DNA from 2 places in the Eremococcus coleocola ACS-139-V-Col8 genome. Region 2 is predicted to be linked to the other one. Evidence: a T-box and tRNA genes for the amino acid it is inferred to sense, from the RefSeq annotation. Region 2 holds a T-box; the other holds one or more tRNA genes.
What was found. A T-box is a leader RNA that pairs with one kind of tRNA and senses whether it is charged. The one in region 2 lies ahead of leuS (leucine--tRNA ligase), so its partner is inferred to be a tRNA-Leu.
Positions count from the first base shown of each region.

Region 1: it encodes a tRNA-Leu, which carries the amino acid that the T-box ahead of leuS (leucine--tRNA ligase) is inferred to sense. The anticodon was not compared.

Region 1 is NZ_AENN01000015.1:388,560-396,487, reverse strand. Features, by position in the region: gene HMPREF9257_RS05565 (hypothetical protein) at 1-158, shown strand, start outside; gene HMPREF9257_RS09155 (hypothetical protein) at 506-673, shown strand; tRNA gene HMPREF9257_RS05560 (tRNA-Leu) at 892-974, opposite strand; gene HMPREF9257_RS05555 (ABC transporter ATP-binding protein) at 1,074-2,861, opposite strand; gene HMPREF9257_RS05550 (ABC transporter ATP-binding protein) at 2,854-4,614, opposite strand; gene HMPREF9257_RS05545 (YhdH/YhfP family quinone oxidoreductase) at 4,980-5,963, opposite strand; gene HMPREF9257_RS05540 (M42 family metallopeptidase) at 6,146-7,213, shown strand; gene HMPREF9257_RS05535 (hypothetical protein) at 7,197-7,928, shown strand, end outside.
Region 2 is NZ_AENN01000009.1:23,399-31,326, reverse strand. Features, by position in the region: gene ppdK (pyruvate, phosphate dikinase) at 1-490, shown strand, start outside; gene HMPREF9257_RS02845 (helix-turn-helix transcriptional regulator) at 516-1,133, shown strand; gene HMPREF9257_RS02840 (pyruvate, water dikinase regulatory protein) at 1,134-1,964, shown strand; partial or broken gene HMPREF9257_RS02835 (FAD-binding protein) at 2,179-2,484, shown strand; gene HMPREF9257_RS02830 (hypothetical protein) at 2,547-3,347, opposite strand; gene metK (methionine adenosyltransferase) at 3,495-4,673, shown strand; gene mnmM (tRNA 5-(aminomethyl)-2-thiouridylate-methyltransferase MnmM) at 5,526-6,119, opposite strand; T-box leader at 6,182-6,387, shown strand; gene leuS (leucine--tRNA ligase) at 6,471-7,928, shown strand, end outside.

The DNA.
Region 1 (7,928 bases), on a different contig from region 2:
ACGGTAATTCAGCTTATCCTGATAATGCGGCTGGTTCTGATGCTAACACCATTTGCGGCGATTCCTATAACTATACTTTACCAGGTAATGCTATGGGGTTTGCGGTCAACTCAGGCCGGATGGCGGGCCAAGCCGTGGTTGATCAAATTAAAGGGTAATTGAGATTTTTTATGGGACCAAACAAGAGTTTCTTGTTTGGCCCTTTTTGTTTGGAAGTATCATTCTTTAGTTTGGGCTTAATTAAAGAAAATGAGAGGGTGGATTCTTTACTTGTTAGCTGAGTGAGGAAAAAATTCTTCAGCGCAAGCCTAATAAAAGAAGGTTCGTCGCTAGATTCTTTACTTGCCAGCTAAGTGAGGGAAAAATTCTTCAGTACAGGCCTAATTAAAGAAAGTGCGTCGGTAGATTCTTTAGTTGCTATCTAAGTGATAAAAAAATTCTTCAGTGCAGGCCCAACCAAAGAAAATGTGATGGCTAATTCTATACTTACTAGCCAAGTAAAGAAGTGTCTGAGCAAGCAGCCCAGGGAGATTCAGCAGCCCAATTAGCTTGGCAGGCCATGGTTTATCAAATTAATAAATATATTGGTCAAATGGTCGTCGCTCTCCATGGTGAAGTTCAAGCGATTTTACTAAGTGGCGGCATGGTCTTTAATTCAGATTTAGTCGCGTAAATTAAAGATGATTGCGGCTGGATTGCTCCGATTTTTGCCTATCCGGGTGAGTTTGAAATGCAAGCCATGGCCAATGAGGCACTAAGAGTCTTAACTGGGGCGGAAGAAGCTAAAAATTATAGCGGCCAAACTGCCTGGGCTCCTACTACTTGTCCTTTGGCTAAATAATCGAGTGTATGAAAAAAGCAGACAAATCATATGATTTGTCTGCTTTTTTATGCGGCCAGTGGGATTTGAACCCACACAGGGATACCCCCACTGCCCCCTCAAGACAGCGCGTCTGCCGTTCCGCCATGACCGCAAAAGACAAAGAGTATTGTAACATGGATTGCTTGTCTTTTCAAGTCTAGGTTGACTAGATTTCCAATAAAAAAGAGGCCCTAGGGCCTCTTTTATTGAACTAGCTTAAACCTTGTAAAGACTGTAATTGGTACATATTGTAGTAGGTGCCTTCCTGGTCAATTAAATCGTCATGTTGACCCTGCTCAATCACGCGACCTTTATTCATAACATAAATTCGGTCGGCTTTTTTAATCGTAGAGAGTCGGTGGGCAATAACAATTAGAGTACATTCCTGGCGGATTTTTTCCAGACTGGCTTGGATGTAACCTTCGGTTTCTGTATCAATGTTTGCGGTCGCTTCATCTAGGATTAGAATCCGTGGCTTCCGTAAGATAGTCCGGGTAATATTAATCAATTGGCGTTGTCCCGCAGATAGGGATTTACCGCCTTCAGACACCATGGTTTCGTAGCCATTTTCTTGTTCACGGATAAAGCTATCGGCACCTGTAAAGCGGGCTGCCTTTTCGATTTCAGACTTAGTATAGTCCCCATGGAGACGGATATTATCGTAGAAGTTACCATAGAACATAAAGGCATCTTGGTGAACTAAGCCAATTTGCCGGCGGAGACTTTCTTGGGATAAATTTCGGATGGATTGACCATCGATCAGAATATCGCCATCAGAGTAATCATAAAACCGCATTAATAGGTTGATAATCGTAGACTTACCTGAGCCGGTATGACCGACTAAGGCAATCATTTGACCGGCCTTGACCTCGATTGACACATTCTTAAGGACATCTTGTTTGCCATTATAGGAGAAGGTCATGTTTTTAAGGGACACGGTACCTGAAATAGCTTGATCGCTAGCATCGGTATTAGCTTGGGGAGCATACTGGGCATTATCAATTAGGTAGATACCCCTTGAAGCGGCCACTAGCCCATCCTGGTAAATTGAAAGAGAACCAATCATTTGACCAATGGGATGGAAGAAGGATTTGGAATAGTTAGTAAAAGCATAAATCATCCCTACATCTAAAGTAGACCCGCCTAAGAGTTCTTTACCAAAAATCCAAATGACTAAGACAAGAACGATTTGTTCAATTAAGTTAACAGCTGGCATTAAAAGGGCGGCATCGAGGCGGAACATATTAATCCGCGCCTCAACATATTCAGAATTAATTTTGTCAAAGTCAGCTTTCATGCGCTCGCTTTGATTAAATTGTTGGATAAGCCACATTCCCATGGTTGATTCTGAAAGTTGGGCATTCACCCGACTTAAAGCCTCCCGCATCCGACCATAGACAATCGTCGAAGTTTTTTGATAGGCTATGATTAAAATAAAAACCAGTGGGATAAAGGCAATGAAGACCCAAGACATGGAAATATTCAAAGAAAACATGGCGACCCCGACCATAATTGCATTGATTAACCCATCAAAGAAGGTTAAGAAAACATTCCAGAATTCTTTAATGGTTTGGGTATCATTGGTCACCCGGGAAACAACTTCGCCGTTGGGTGTTTTATTAAAATAATCCATGGAGAAGTGAATGACTTTAGAATAGATTTGATTCCGCATGCCAGCTACGGTTTTTTCAGAAGCTAGTTTAAAGGTATAGTCTTTAAAATAAGTCACTACCATTTTAATGAGTAGCAAAATCAAGTAAGTCAAGGCAATCCGAATGGTTATCGCCATGGTGGCATTATCCTTGGCGAGGTATTGGTCAATATAACCTTGAATAATTAAAGGCATATAGGCAGTTAAACCAGAGGTAATCATCATCATGATGATAGAAATTAGGAAGTGTTTGCGTTCATTTAAGGCAAAGTGGAAGAGGTACTTAAGAATAGAAGCTTGTTCTTTTATAGAAAAGGAATTTTTCTTCTTTTGAGAAATGCTATTCATTGAGGTCTCCTCCTTCCAATTTTTGTTCCAGTTGTTGTTGTTGGAACATGTTATTGTACCAGCCATCGATTGCTAGTAATTCAGTATGGTTACCGCGTTCAATCACACGACCATTTTCTAAGACTAAGGTTTCATTTGCATGCATCACGGAAGAAATTCGGTGGGTACCGATAATGGTGATACCACCTTTCCGGTGATCCTTTAGATTATTAAGAATAATCTTCTCAGTTTTGGCGTCCACTGCGGAGAGGGCATCATCCATAATTAGGATTTTAGGATTAATAGCGAGGGTTCTAGCAATCGAAACCCGTTGTTTTTGTCCTCCAGATAGGGAAACACCACGTTCGCCTACCAGGGTATCATAGCCGTCCGCAAAACCAAGGATATCTTCATGGACATTGGCTAATTTAGCAAAGTATTCTACTTCTTCTTGGCTCATGTCTGGGCGGCCAAAACGAATATTATCGCGGACCGTGGTTGAAAAAAGCAGGTTATTTTGCGAGATATAACCAATATTTTCATTAATTTCATCCAAATCAATTCGTCTTAGCTCAACTCCATCCACCTTAATTGAACCTTGATTTACATCAAAATTTCTAACAAGAAGGCTAAAGAGGGTGGATTTACCAGACCCGGTTTTACCAACAAGACCTAGAGTTTGGCCGTCTTTTAAATGGAAGTGAATATTTTCAAGGGCATCATGTTCTGCATGGGGATAAGTAAAACGGTCAATATCAACCTGCAAATCCTGATAAGTAAGTCCTTTCGTCGCATTGCTAGGATTAACTACCGATGCGGTTTCATTGAGTAAGGCATCGATTCGATCATAAGAGACATTGCCTCGTTCTAAGGTGTTGACCATCCGCCCCATGGCAATCAAGGGCCAGGTCATATTTCCAAGATAAGAGAAGAAGGCAATCAGTTGACCAATCGAAATCCGACCGGATTGAACAAAGAAAGTACCGAAGAAGATAGTTAAGACATAAGTTAGGCCGGTGATGGTATCAATGACGGGACCATAAGCCGAGTCATAACGATAAACTTTTTCATTTTTGTCGACGACATTGTCTGTCGCTGCAACAAAGTCTAGATAGTCATCTTTTTCTTCACCAAAGGCTTTAATGACGTTGATACCAGCCACTGATTCTTGGACATGGTCATTTAATTTTGAGAAGGATTCAAGTGATCCGCGGAAGGTCGTTCTGATTTTTTTCCCTAAGTAACGTGAAGCTAGGAATAAGAAGGGAAAAGGTATAATCGTTAATAAGGATAATTTCCAGTCAATCACAATAAACATGGAGAAGAGGGTAGCAAGTGTAATCGAAAGGGAGTCGGTTAGGGTTAAAATCCCACCCCCGGCCACGAAGCGAATGGCAGCCAAGTCGTTGGTGGCATGGGCCATCAGGTCACCGGTTCGGTGTTGGTTGTAGAACTCTTGGTCCATCTTGGTTAAATGATTGAAAAGTCGTTTCCGTAGAATGTATTCTAACTTAGTAGAATTGCCAAACAGAAGGGTTCGCCAGATATTCCTCAGAATATACATAGCTAAGCCGACCGCAAGTAGAATAATGATGTAGCGTGTCAGACTGGCTTGGCTTAAAGTCTTATTGGCGAACTCATCAACTACTTCCCCAATGACAAGGGGGATATAGGCTGATAAGAGGGCACAGGCAATGAGACCTGCCACCGCACCGAGCGTGGATTTCCATTTTAATTTGAAAAACCATGCCAATTTCTTAAAAATTGTAAACATGTCATTCTCCTTTTTTTATCAAATTCTAATAAAAGTGCACATTTAAATATAAGTTTGAATTGTAATAATGTCAAGGTAAGTGGCTTAGTTTTATTAGAATTCACCGCTTAGGTTAGAAAATACTCATGATAAGATCTTTCATTATTATAATAGAAATAGAAGTAAACATCATTTATTAGGGGTTGAATGACCAAAATGAAGGTAAGGGAATGACTGGCTCTGCCTAATTTGAAGTGTGCCAATATGAAAAATGAATCCAAGGCCAATACTTAAATCACTTTTTAAGGTATAAAAAAGACTGGGCCAAAGCCCAGTCTCACATAAAATAATAATTAAATTAACTAGATATAAAGCTCCGTCAAAACTTACATTTTTACAATAGTTCGACCTAAGTGAGAGCCTTCTTTTAGTTTTTGAATCGTCGCTGGCACTTGGTCTAAGCTAATCACATTATAAAGCGTAGTGTCAGTCACATTCCAGTCTCCTGCCATTTTATTCCAAAGGGCTGGTCTTTTTTCAATTGGCACTTGGACAGAGTCAATTCCAAGAATTTTGTTGCCTCGTAAGATCATTGGGAAGACAGTGGCTTCAAATTTAATACCGGCAGCATTACCGCACATAGACATCGCCCCATCGTAACTTAATTGGCCTAGGAGAGTTGCGGCCACATCACCACCAACCGTATCTAAAATATAATCAAATTGACTGCGGCCTAAAGGTTTTTTATCTCCTAAATCTTTGCTGTCCAAAATATTATGAGCACCTAAGTTTTTAGCTACCTCTACTTGGTAGTCTTTACGGACAAGGGCTGTAATGTTTTGGTAGCCTGCTTTAGCTAGAATTTGTAAAGCAACAGAACCTACGCCTCCGGTCGCACCGGTTACAAGAATTGCAGGATTATCAGTCACTTTCATGCCCGCTTCTTCAAGAGCAGCAACAGATAAAGCAGCAGTAAAGCCAGCTGTACCAAAAACCATGGCACTTTCGAGATTCAGTCCTTCCGGTAAGTGAACCACCCACTCAGCCGGTACTTTAGCATATTCCGCCAAACCACCAGGATGGGAAACCCCAATCCCAAATCCTGTTACTAAGACTTGGTCGCCCTTTTTAAATTGGTCAGAGTTTGACTCTTCAACTGTACCAGATAAATCAATCCCAGGCGTCATTGGATAGTGACGGATCACACCACCCTTGGTTTGGCTGGCTAACATATCTTTGTAGTTTAAAGAAGAATAAGCTACTTTGATTAAAACATCACCCTCAGGTAGGTCATTTTTTGTGAGTGTATCAATACTCAGTTCGACTTGATCATTGTTTTCTTTCACACGTAGAGCTCTAAAATCTGTCATTTATCTTCCTCCTAAAAATTTATACCCGTTAATTTTATCGGAAGCGATTACATTAGACAAGCGATTTGCTTATTTTTGTCAAAGAATTATGAAATTTAAAAGAAAAAATCATAATCAAAGTAGACCCGGTTTAACCTATGTTATAATTAGATTGATTATGATTAGAAATTGAGGGTAGAATGATGCAGACTTTAACAAAATATATTACAGATTTTACTAATATTCCTTCGCCAACCGGTTACACGGAAAAAGTGATGGATTATTTATGTCACCGTTTAGACCAATTAAATTATGACTATCAACGGACACCTAAGGGTGGCGTTTTAGTCGAAGTGAAAGGAGCGAATCACCAAGCCGCTCGTTTACTGACCGCTCATTTAGATACACTAGGGGCCATGGTGCGGGCAATTAAACCGGATGGTCGGTTAAAAATCGACTTGGTGGGTGGTTTTGGTTATCCTTCGATTGAAGGTGAAAATTGTTTGGTCCACTTAGCCGGCCAAGATAAGACTATTTCCGGAACTATTTTGATGCACCAAACCTCAGTCCATGTTTATAAGGATGCTAAGACGGCCGAAAGAAATCAGGATAATATGGAAGTGCGTCTTGATGCCAAGGTAACTAACGCAGAAGAAACCAAGGCTTTAGGAATTCAAGTGGGGGATTTTATTTCTTTTGATCCACGGACCCAAGTCACTGAGTCCGGTTTTATCAAATCACGTCATTTAGATGATAAAGTTTCTGCCGCGATTTTATTAGAATTTTTAGACCAATTGAGTCATTCTGACAAAAAACTCCCCCATACCACTTATTTTTACTGGTCCCCTTTTGAAGAAGTGGGTCACGGCGCTAATTCCTCCATCCCGAATAATGTGGTTGAACTTATTGCAGTTGACATGGGGGCCATGGGAGATGACCAAGCCACGGATGAATATTCAGTCTCTATCTGCGTAAAGGATGCTTCTGGTCCTTATCACTACGGTTTGCGTAAGCATTTGGTGCAATTAGCTCAAGACCAAGAGATTCCTTATCAACTTGATATCTATCCTTATTATGGGTCTGATGCATCTGCGGCGATGTCAGCCGGAGCAGAAGTTCGCCATGGACTTTTTGGGGCTGGGATTGAATCCAGTCATTCTTATGAAAGAACTCATCTAGATTCAGTCAAAGCCACCTATGATTTGGTGACCGCTTATATTTACTCCTCAATGTTAGTATCAGGAGGGGAGCTTAATGAAGACTTTTACTAAGTTGAGTATCACTAGTCTTCTTATCGTATCGTGTTTGAATCCTCTTCCAGTTCAAGCACAGATGAATAATCTTTTTCCTGACTTTGATTTATTTACCCAAGACCAATTAAGTCGGGATAATTTAACTAGTTCAGTGGAGGATTACCGGCAAGCGTTTAACCTAGCATTAACGAAAATTCAAAAAATGGAAGATTTTACAGTGACTTATCGGATGGTAGATGTGGAAAATCAAGTTCCTCTTTATGAAGGTCAAATTGATTTTCAAGGTTCACAAGGTCGAGCCGCTATGAACTTTACTTTTAATGATTATGATGTTCATGATAAAACCAAGTTACTTGCCAGCCACCCGCTTAAAATTATGGCCTATGATAATTTTAACTTAGTCTATAGTCAACAAATGGCCTGGTTTAATTCCTATCAAATTTTACAGACTTATTTTGATATCCAAGCCAGCCAAAGACAAGCTTTGGACGACCTAGATCAAATTTATTTGATTTCTGAAAATGGACGTAGAAATGAAGATTTAAGCATAGAAGATTATTTCTCAGCCTTGGTACTCTTACCCGACAGTAACTTAGTCAACCAAATTAATCCGAGTCATTTGACTCATAGTCAAGCAGGCTATCACTTGCAGGCGGAATTAACGGATATCCCTGAAGGTTTATTTAAACGTTCAGGCAATTTTCAATTGCGGTCTAATTTCACCTACGATATT
Region 2 (7,928 bases):
AGAAAGCAAAGCCTTCTTGGAAAAACGGATTCAAGCGATTTTTGATGAAAAGGGCGATACCGTAGATTACCAGATTGGAACCATGGTTGAATTACCACGGGCTTGTCTGACAGCCGACCAATTAGCTGAGGATGCAGAGTTTATTTCTTTCGGTACCAATGACCTAACCCAAATGACCTATGGTTTCTCCCGTGATGATGCGGGTAAATTTATCCAATCCTACATTAAAGACCGGGTCTTAGCCTTTGATCCTTTCCAAACCATTGACCAAGAAGGGGTCGGTGAATTAGTTAAAATTGCAAGTCAAAAAGCTAGAGCTAGCCGTCCGGGAATAACCATGGGCGTTTGTGGAGAATTAGGCGGCGACCCTAAATCAATTGAATTCTTCCATAATATTGGTTTAGACTATGTGTCATGTTCACCTTTCCGCTTGCCGGTGGCTCAATTAGCTGCTGCTCAAGCTACGATTAAGCAACCAAGAAAGTATTAAAATCAAATAATGGAGCGATGTAAGTATGGAACTAAGTCCACGACAATATCAAATTATTGAAATTGTTAAAGCCAATGAACCCATTAATGGGGATACAATTGCCCAACTTTTGGGCTTAAGTCGGTCAACTTTAAGAAGTGATTTTGCGATTTTGACCATGACGGGCATCTTGGATGCTCGGCCCAAGATAGGATATTTTTATTCAGGTCTAGATTTTCAACCTCTATTTCTAGATAAATTAAATCACATGACCGTAGCTGAAATTATGATCCCGGCTATTATTATTAAGCAGGACACTAGTGTTCAAATGGCAATTAGTCATCTTTTCTTACATGATGCTGGCTCCCTCTATGTAGTCGATGATAACGAAGAGTTAGTTGGCTTAGTTTCAAGAAAAGATTTACTTAGGACTGTACTTAATAAAAGTGATGTTTCCGTTCCGATTGCCGTTATGATGACGCGTTGGCCTAATATACATGTCACTTATCCGAATCGTCCGGTCTTAGAAGCGGGGCAAATGCTACGTGACTTTGAAATTGACTCTTTACCCGTATTAAAATCAGACCAATCAAAACAGGTAGTTGGTAAATTATCCAAGACCAGTTTAGCCTATTTATTAGTTGACTTGGGGGTGGTTGAGTAGATGAAAGCCAGTCAAGAAGGAAGCCCACTAGCAATCTTTATGATTTCTGACTCAGTCGGTGCAACAGCCCAGAAAGTTACCCAAGCAGGTTTAGCTCAATATCCCCAGTTAGCAATTGATGAAATACGACGTTTTCCTTTTGTTAGGGATAGTCAAACCTTAATACCAATCTTGGAAGATGCCCTTAAGGAACAAGCCATCGTGATTACAACTTTGGTTTCAGACCAATTAAATCAGATGGTAGAAGAATTTTGTACCTTACATGGACTAGACCATGTGGATTATATTTCTCCGCTGATGCGGATTATTTCACGGCGGACCCAACTGAAACCCACCCGCCAAAGCGGTTCAATCCATGCTATGAATAAAAACTATTTTGACCGAGTTGATGCGATTGAGTTTGCTGTAAAATTTGATGATGGCCGGTCGCCACGAGGTTTTCTAGAATCCGATTTGGTCTTATTAGGGGTGTCTAGAACATCAAAGACCCCGCTGTCTATTTATTTAGCTAATAATAATTCGCTTAAAGTTTCTAATCTACCTTTAGTTCCAGAAATTACTTTACCCAAGGAAATATTTCAGGTTCCAAAAGAGAAGCTGATTGGTCTGATTGCTAGTCCCCGTTATATTATGCGGATTCGACAAGAACGGGTAAAAGTCTTAGGCCTTGGTCAAGGATCTGCTTATGATGATTTGAGTCGAATTAAGTCAGAATTATTATATGCTCAGAAAATCTATGACCAGTTGGGGATTCCAGTCGTTAATATTGAAAATAAATCAATCGAAGAAACAGTAGTTCATATTGAAGCCATTCTCAACCAATATCAATAAATAGTTAAAGGGACTGGATTTTTTTGCCCAGTCCTCTATTTTTATTAAAATATGATAAGAAAACACTTACAAACTTGTGGAGGAATGTTTTATGATGTGTGAATGAGAAGGGAGAGTTATGAAATTTTAGAAGTTTTCGTTAAGTTTAGTTTTAACTGGACTGTTAGCTGCGCAAATGCCAATCGTTCACGCTGAGGAATATGTTTCAGAATCAGCCGTTGCTACTGGTAAAGATGGCGAATTTGAACGTGAAACCGGTATGGAATATGACTTATCTAAAGCACCTTTCTATGCAATCCAAATTGCACCGGGAATTCATCATACCATGGGTGGTTTGTCTATCAATACTGAGGCACAAGTTTTAAATGAAGATCGCCGAGCTATTTCTGGACTTTATGCAGCCGGTGAAGTAGTTGGTGGCGTCCACGGTTCTAACCGGCTTGGTGGTAAGGCTGTAGCCGATATTATTGTATTCGGTCGTCAAGCTGGTAACCAAGCAACCTCATTTGTTAAAGAATAGTTTAACAGTCTAAATAATAAAAACGTCTTAATCCGATTAAGGATTAAGACGTTTTTTGATTATTAGAAAAGAACACTGAGGCTATAAATGATAGTGAAGATACTTAAGACCGCGGATAAATAATTTATTTTCCGTTGGCTCTGGTCAGAATTTTTGGTAACAACCAGGCTTGGTATTAAGGCAAAACCTGAAACTAATAAGCAGAGAATTTGAACTAAAAAGTAGGAACGGCTTGGTAAACTAAGATAGAAGCCTAGAGCTAAGGCAAGAAAACTTAGAATATAACCTAGATAACGTAAGCGGGGCCAAAGTTTAGAGGGTTGATAAATAGAAAGTTCATCTTTTAAGTGGAAAGTTTGAATATAAATCCCTGCAAACATAAGAACAATTGGAATTAAATGAATTAGCAAATCATTATTAATGGCACCAACTTGGGAATAGTAAGCTATGATGTTGAGGATAAAGCTTTCATAGAAAATAGCTAAAATATAGGCATATATCGTATTGGAAATATTATAAGGGTAATAGATGATGTGGGTATAAATTAAATAAAATAGAATGAGCAAAATAATAATCCAATGTTGGCGAATCATTAAAAGAATCGCAGCTAAAATCATCAGGCCCTGTAGAATCCTTAGCAACAAGGGATTGTCAGTAATTGAACTCTCACGGTCAAATTTTAAATGTAGAAAATGTAAGGTTAATTGTGAAGTGAGTGCAATCAAATAAAGTAAGATTACCGCTAACCACTTAGGTGATTGACTGTGGCTTACCCCCATAATAGCGCCAAAAAGTATCAAAGAGAGGGGGGCGATAAAGATTTTGAGGTAAGGGTTCTGTAAATAATTTATAAATTTTTTCATCTTGACTAGCCTTTCCATATTACTATCATTCATATTAATAATAAGGTATAATCCTTGTTGTATCAATGAAAAATTAAAAATCCTTACATTTGTAAAGATTGTAATATTTACTACAGCAAAAAAACATGCTGGAAAGGAAGATTATTTTTGGAAAAATATTTATTTACATCTGAGTCAGTCACTGAGGGACATCCCGATAAGATTGCGGACCAAATTTCAGATGCGATTTTGGACGCGATTCTTAGTCAAGACCCTTATGCCCGGGTCGCTTGTGAGACTGCAGTCAATACCGGTCTAGTCCTAGTATTTGGTGAAATTACCACCTCGGCCTATGTTGATATTCAAGCGGTAGTCCGCCAAACCATTCGTGAGATTGGTTATACGGATAAGAAATACGGCTTTGATGCAGACAATGTTGCGGTCTTGGTTTCCTTAGATGAGCAATCACCGGATATCAAACAAGGGGTTGACGCAGGAATTGAATCCCGTCAATCAGACCAACAAAAGATTGGAGCTGGAGACCAAGGGATTATGTTTGGCTATGCCACTAACGAAACCCCAGAATATATGCCTTTAGCGATTGCATTTTCCCACCGTTTAGCCCGTCGCTTAGCCGAAGTTCGAAAAAGTGGACTACTAGCCTACCTTGGGCCAGATGGTAAAACCCAGGTAACTATTGAATATGATGAGCAGGGTCAAGCTCAACGCATTGATAATATAGTCATCTCTACCCAACATGCGGAGGAAATTTCTTTAGTTAAAATTCGCCAAGACATGATTGAACATGTGGTAAAGGCAGTGATACCAGCTCATTTATTAGATGATGAGACGGTTTATTATATCAACCCAACGGGTAAATTTGTGGTCGGGGGTCCAGTGGGAGATTCTGGTTTAACTGGCCGGAAAATTATCGTAGATACCTATGGTGGCTCAGCCCACCATGGGGGTGGTGCTTTTTCTGGTAAGGATGCTACCAAGGTAGACCGGTCAGCTTCTTATGCGGCTCGTTATGTCGCCAAGAATTTAGTGGCCGCTGGAATTGCGGACCAAATCGAAATCCAAATCGCCTATGCTATTGGTGTGACTAAACCAACTTCTATTGCTGTGAATAGCTTTGGTTCTTCTAGCTACTCTAATAAAAAAATTATACGTGCCATTCGGTCTGTGTTTGACTTAACGCCAGGGGGTATTATCGAAAGTTTAGACTTAAGAAAACCAATTTACCGCCAAACAGCCGCCTATGGTCACTTTGGTCGCCTTGATATTGATTTAACTTGGGAACAAACGGATAAGGTGGCTGCTTTAAAGGCCTACTTTGCCCAATAATTAACTTTAGATACCTTTTTTCCCCCTAAAGTTGGATGATTCAATCCAATTTCAGGGGGGTTCGTTTTTTATAAATTTTTGTATAGCTATCGGGGCTAATTTATTAAGGTAATTATTTACGATGGTAAGTGAAGTCATCAGATAGAATTAAATAGATAGAAGGGTAACCAGTCCTTCACCTAAATTCAGCTGAAGTGTCTGTTTATCTTTAAATAGTTGTAGGGAAAAGTATAATAAGGGTATAAATGAGACTATGTGGATGGAGGCAAACGAATGAAAAAATGGCTAAGCATTGTTTATTTCATTTCAGTGTGTGCTAGTGCTTTAGTGGGTTTCTGGCATTTCTTTGTGCCCCATATGTTTCAGTGGTAAGACTATCTGCCAATGCAATATGAAAATCTTATCGTTGGAATCGACTATACAAACTATTGCTTTTCCTTTCTGCTTTTTGGATTGAGTCTAATGCTGATTATTTTAGGAAAGTAGGCTTTATCAGGCAATCAGGAAGTTATTTACTTTTACTTTTTCCTAACTCTTGTCTGTATTTTCCGAGTCTGCTCATCAATTTTTATCGAACCATGGCCATTGCAACCCATCCCCGCTGCCGCAATTGGACAAATGATTGCTACATTGATTCTGGCGCTTATGATGTTTATAATAAGCACTTGTCTTTATAGGAAATTAAAGAGAAATAGTTTACTTAGCATTTTTGATGAGAAAGTTTATGAACAGCTAATTTAATATTCTAAAAAAACTAGAAGATAATAAAATTTTCTATAAATTAGCAAAAATAAGAGATTCTGTTTTTCTACTTTTTGCCCGCTCCCAATAATTTTAGACATAATATCTATATCAAACCTTTGCAGTTTTTATCCGTTCAATCACGATAACATAAGGCGGTTGGTTGGCCTGATTAAGAAATTGATATTGGAGGACCTGGAATTCTGTTTGGGACCATTGGCTGACTTCAGCTAAAAGTTTAGTGGATTCCACCTGCCCTTGAGGGTGGCCCCAATAAACCACCAAAATTAGTTGACCGTGTAGGTCTAAATGTTGGGCCAAAGTCTTTATAGCAGTTAACGTAGATTGCCATTGGGTGGTGATTTGGTGGTCGCCCCCGGGCAGATAGCCTAAATTAAAAATGGCGGCCTGTAATTTTTGCCCAGGAGTCAGATGAGCTTCTAGGTTGGCATGGCTATCATGGATTAATTGATAGCGGCTTGGGTCAAGGCCTAATTTGTTTAAGCGGTCTTGGCTATTGGTGAGGGCTTGATCTTGGATATCAAAGGCTAGGACCTGCCCATGAAAATTAGGTTTTTGTAAGATAAAGGCGGTATCGTGGCCATTTCCCAAGGTGGCATCAACAAAAGTCCCTTTAGGAAAGCGGTCAATAAGAGCAGTTAGGAGTTGGTGGGAATAATGGAGGGCAGATTGCATCGAAGTCATCTCTTTCTTTAGATAAGGAGCAATGATTGCTAAATAAGGCTTGCTATGCTATATTATACCTAATAAATAAAGGGATTAGAACTAGTAAACTTTAGACTTCTGTAGAGAGCTTATGGTCGGTGCAAATAAGTGAAGTTATCCGTTGAACTCATCTAATAAAACCTGGTGCTGCCAAGCCTTGCTAACAGCACTCGTCTGACCGCGTTAAGGCATAGAGGTGCGCTTGGCGCACAAAAATAGGTGGTACCGCGTTTTCAACGTCCTATATGAAGTTTATTTCATATGGGATTTTTTGCTTTTAGGAGCAAAAATCAGCCAACCATCTGAATAAAAAGAAAGAGGCAATAAAAAATGACTTATCAACATCGTTTAATCGAGCAAAAATGGCAAGATTTCTGGGATCAAAATCAAACCTTCAAAACCCTAGACCGGGGGGCAGACCATCCTAAGTATTATGCGCTAGATATGTTCCCTTATCCTTCAGGTCAAGGCCTTCACGTCGGTCACCCAGAAGGTTATACAGCGACTGATATTATTTCACGGATGAAACGGGCCCAAGGTTATGACGTGCTTCACCCTATGGGTTGGGACGCTTTTGGCTTACCTGCGGAACAATACGCCTTGGATACCGGCCATGATCCAGCTGACTTCACGGCGGAAAATATTCAAAACTTTAAACGCCAAATTAAGTCTTTGGGTTTCTCTTATGATTGGGACCGGGAAGTTAATACTACAGATCCTGAATTTTATAAATGGACCCAATGGATTTTCTCTGAATTATATAAACGTGGCTTAGCTTATGAAGAAGAAGTGGCAGTGAACTGGTGTCCCGCTTTAGGTACAGTTTTGGCGAATGAAGAGGTTATTGATGGTCTATCTGAACGGGGGGGTCATCCAGTCTATCGTAAACCAATGCGGCAATGGGTTCTTAAGATTACGGCTTATGCAGACCGTTTATTAGAAGACCTTGAAGAGGTTGATTGGCCAGAATCTGTCAAGGCCATGCAACGGAATTGGATTGGTAAATCTGAAGGGGCCCAAGTTGATTTCCAAGTCAAGGGAACTGACCATAAGATTACGGTCTTTACGACGCGTCCGGATACCTTATTCGGCGCGACTTATGCAGTGCTTGCACCAGAACATGATTTAGTAGAAGCGATTACTAGTCCAGATCAAGCCCAAATCGTGGCCAACTATATTAAGGAAGCTGAACTTAAATCTGATATGGAACGGACTTCCTTGAATAAGGAAAAATCTGGAGTCTTCACAGGAGCTTATGTAATTAATCCAGTCAATGGTGAAGAATTGCCATTGTGGATTGCTGATTATGTCCTAGCCTCATACGGGACCGGGGCGGTCATGGCGGTGCCAGCCCATGACGACCGTGATTTTGAATTCGCGACTAAACATCAATTACCAATTAAATTTATTATTGAAACGGGCGATGCGGGGCAAGATCAAGCCTTTACTGGCTCAGGCCTCCATTATAATTCTGAATTCTTAAATGGCATGGATAATGCTCAAGCGATTCTAACCATGATCCAATGGCTTGAAGAAAAAGGCGTTGGTAAAGGTAAAATAAACTATCGTCTCCGTGATTGGCTCTTCTCCCGTCAACGTTATTGGGGTGAACCAATCCCAGTCATCCATTGGGAAGATGGCACCACGACGTTAGTGCCGGAAGACCAACTCCCAGTCATGTTACCAAAGACCGACCAAATTCAACCCTCTGGCACTGGGGAATCACCTTTAGCTCGGATTGAAGACTGGGTAAATGTAGTGGATCCTAAGACCGGAATGGAAGGGAAA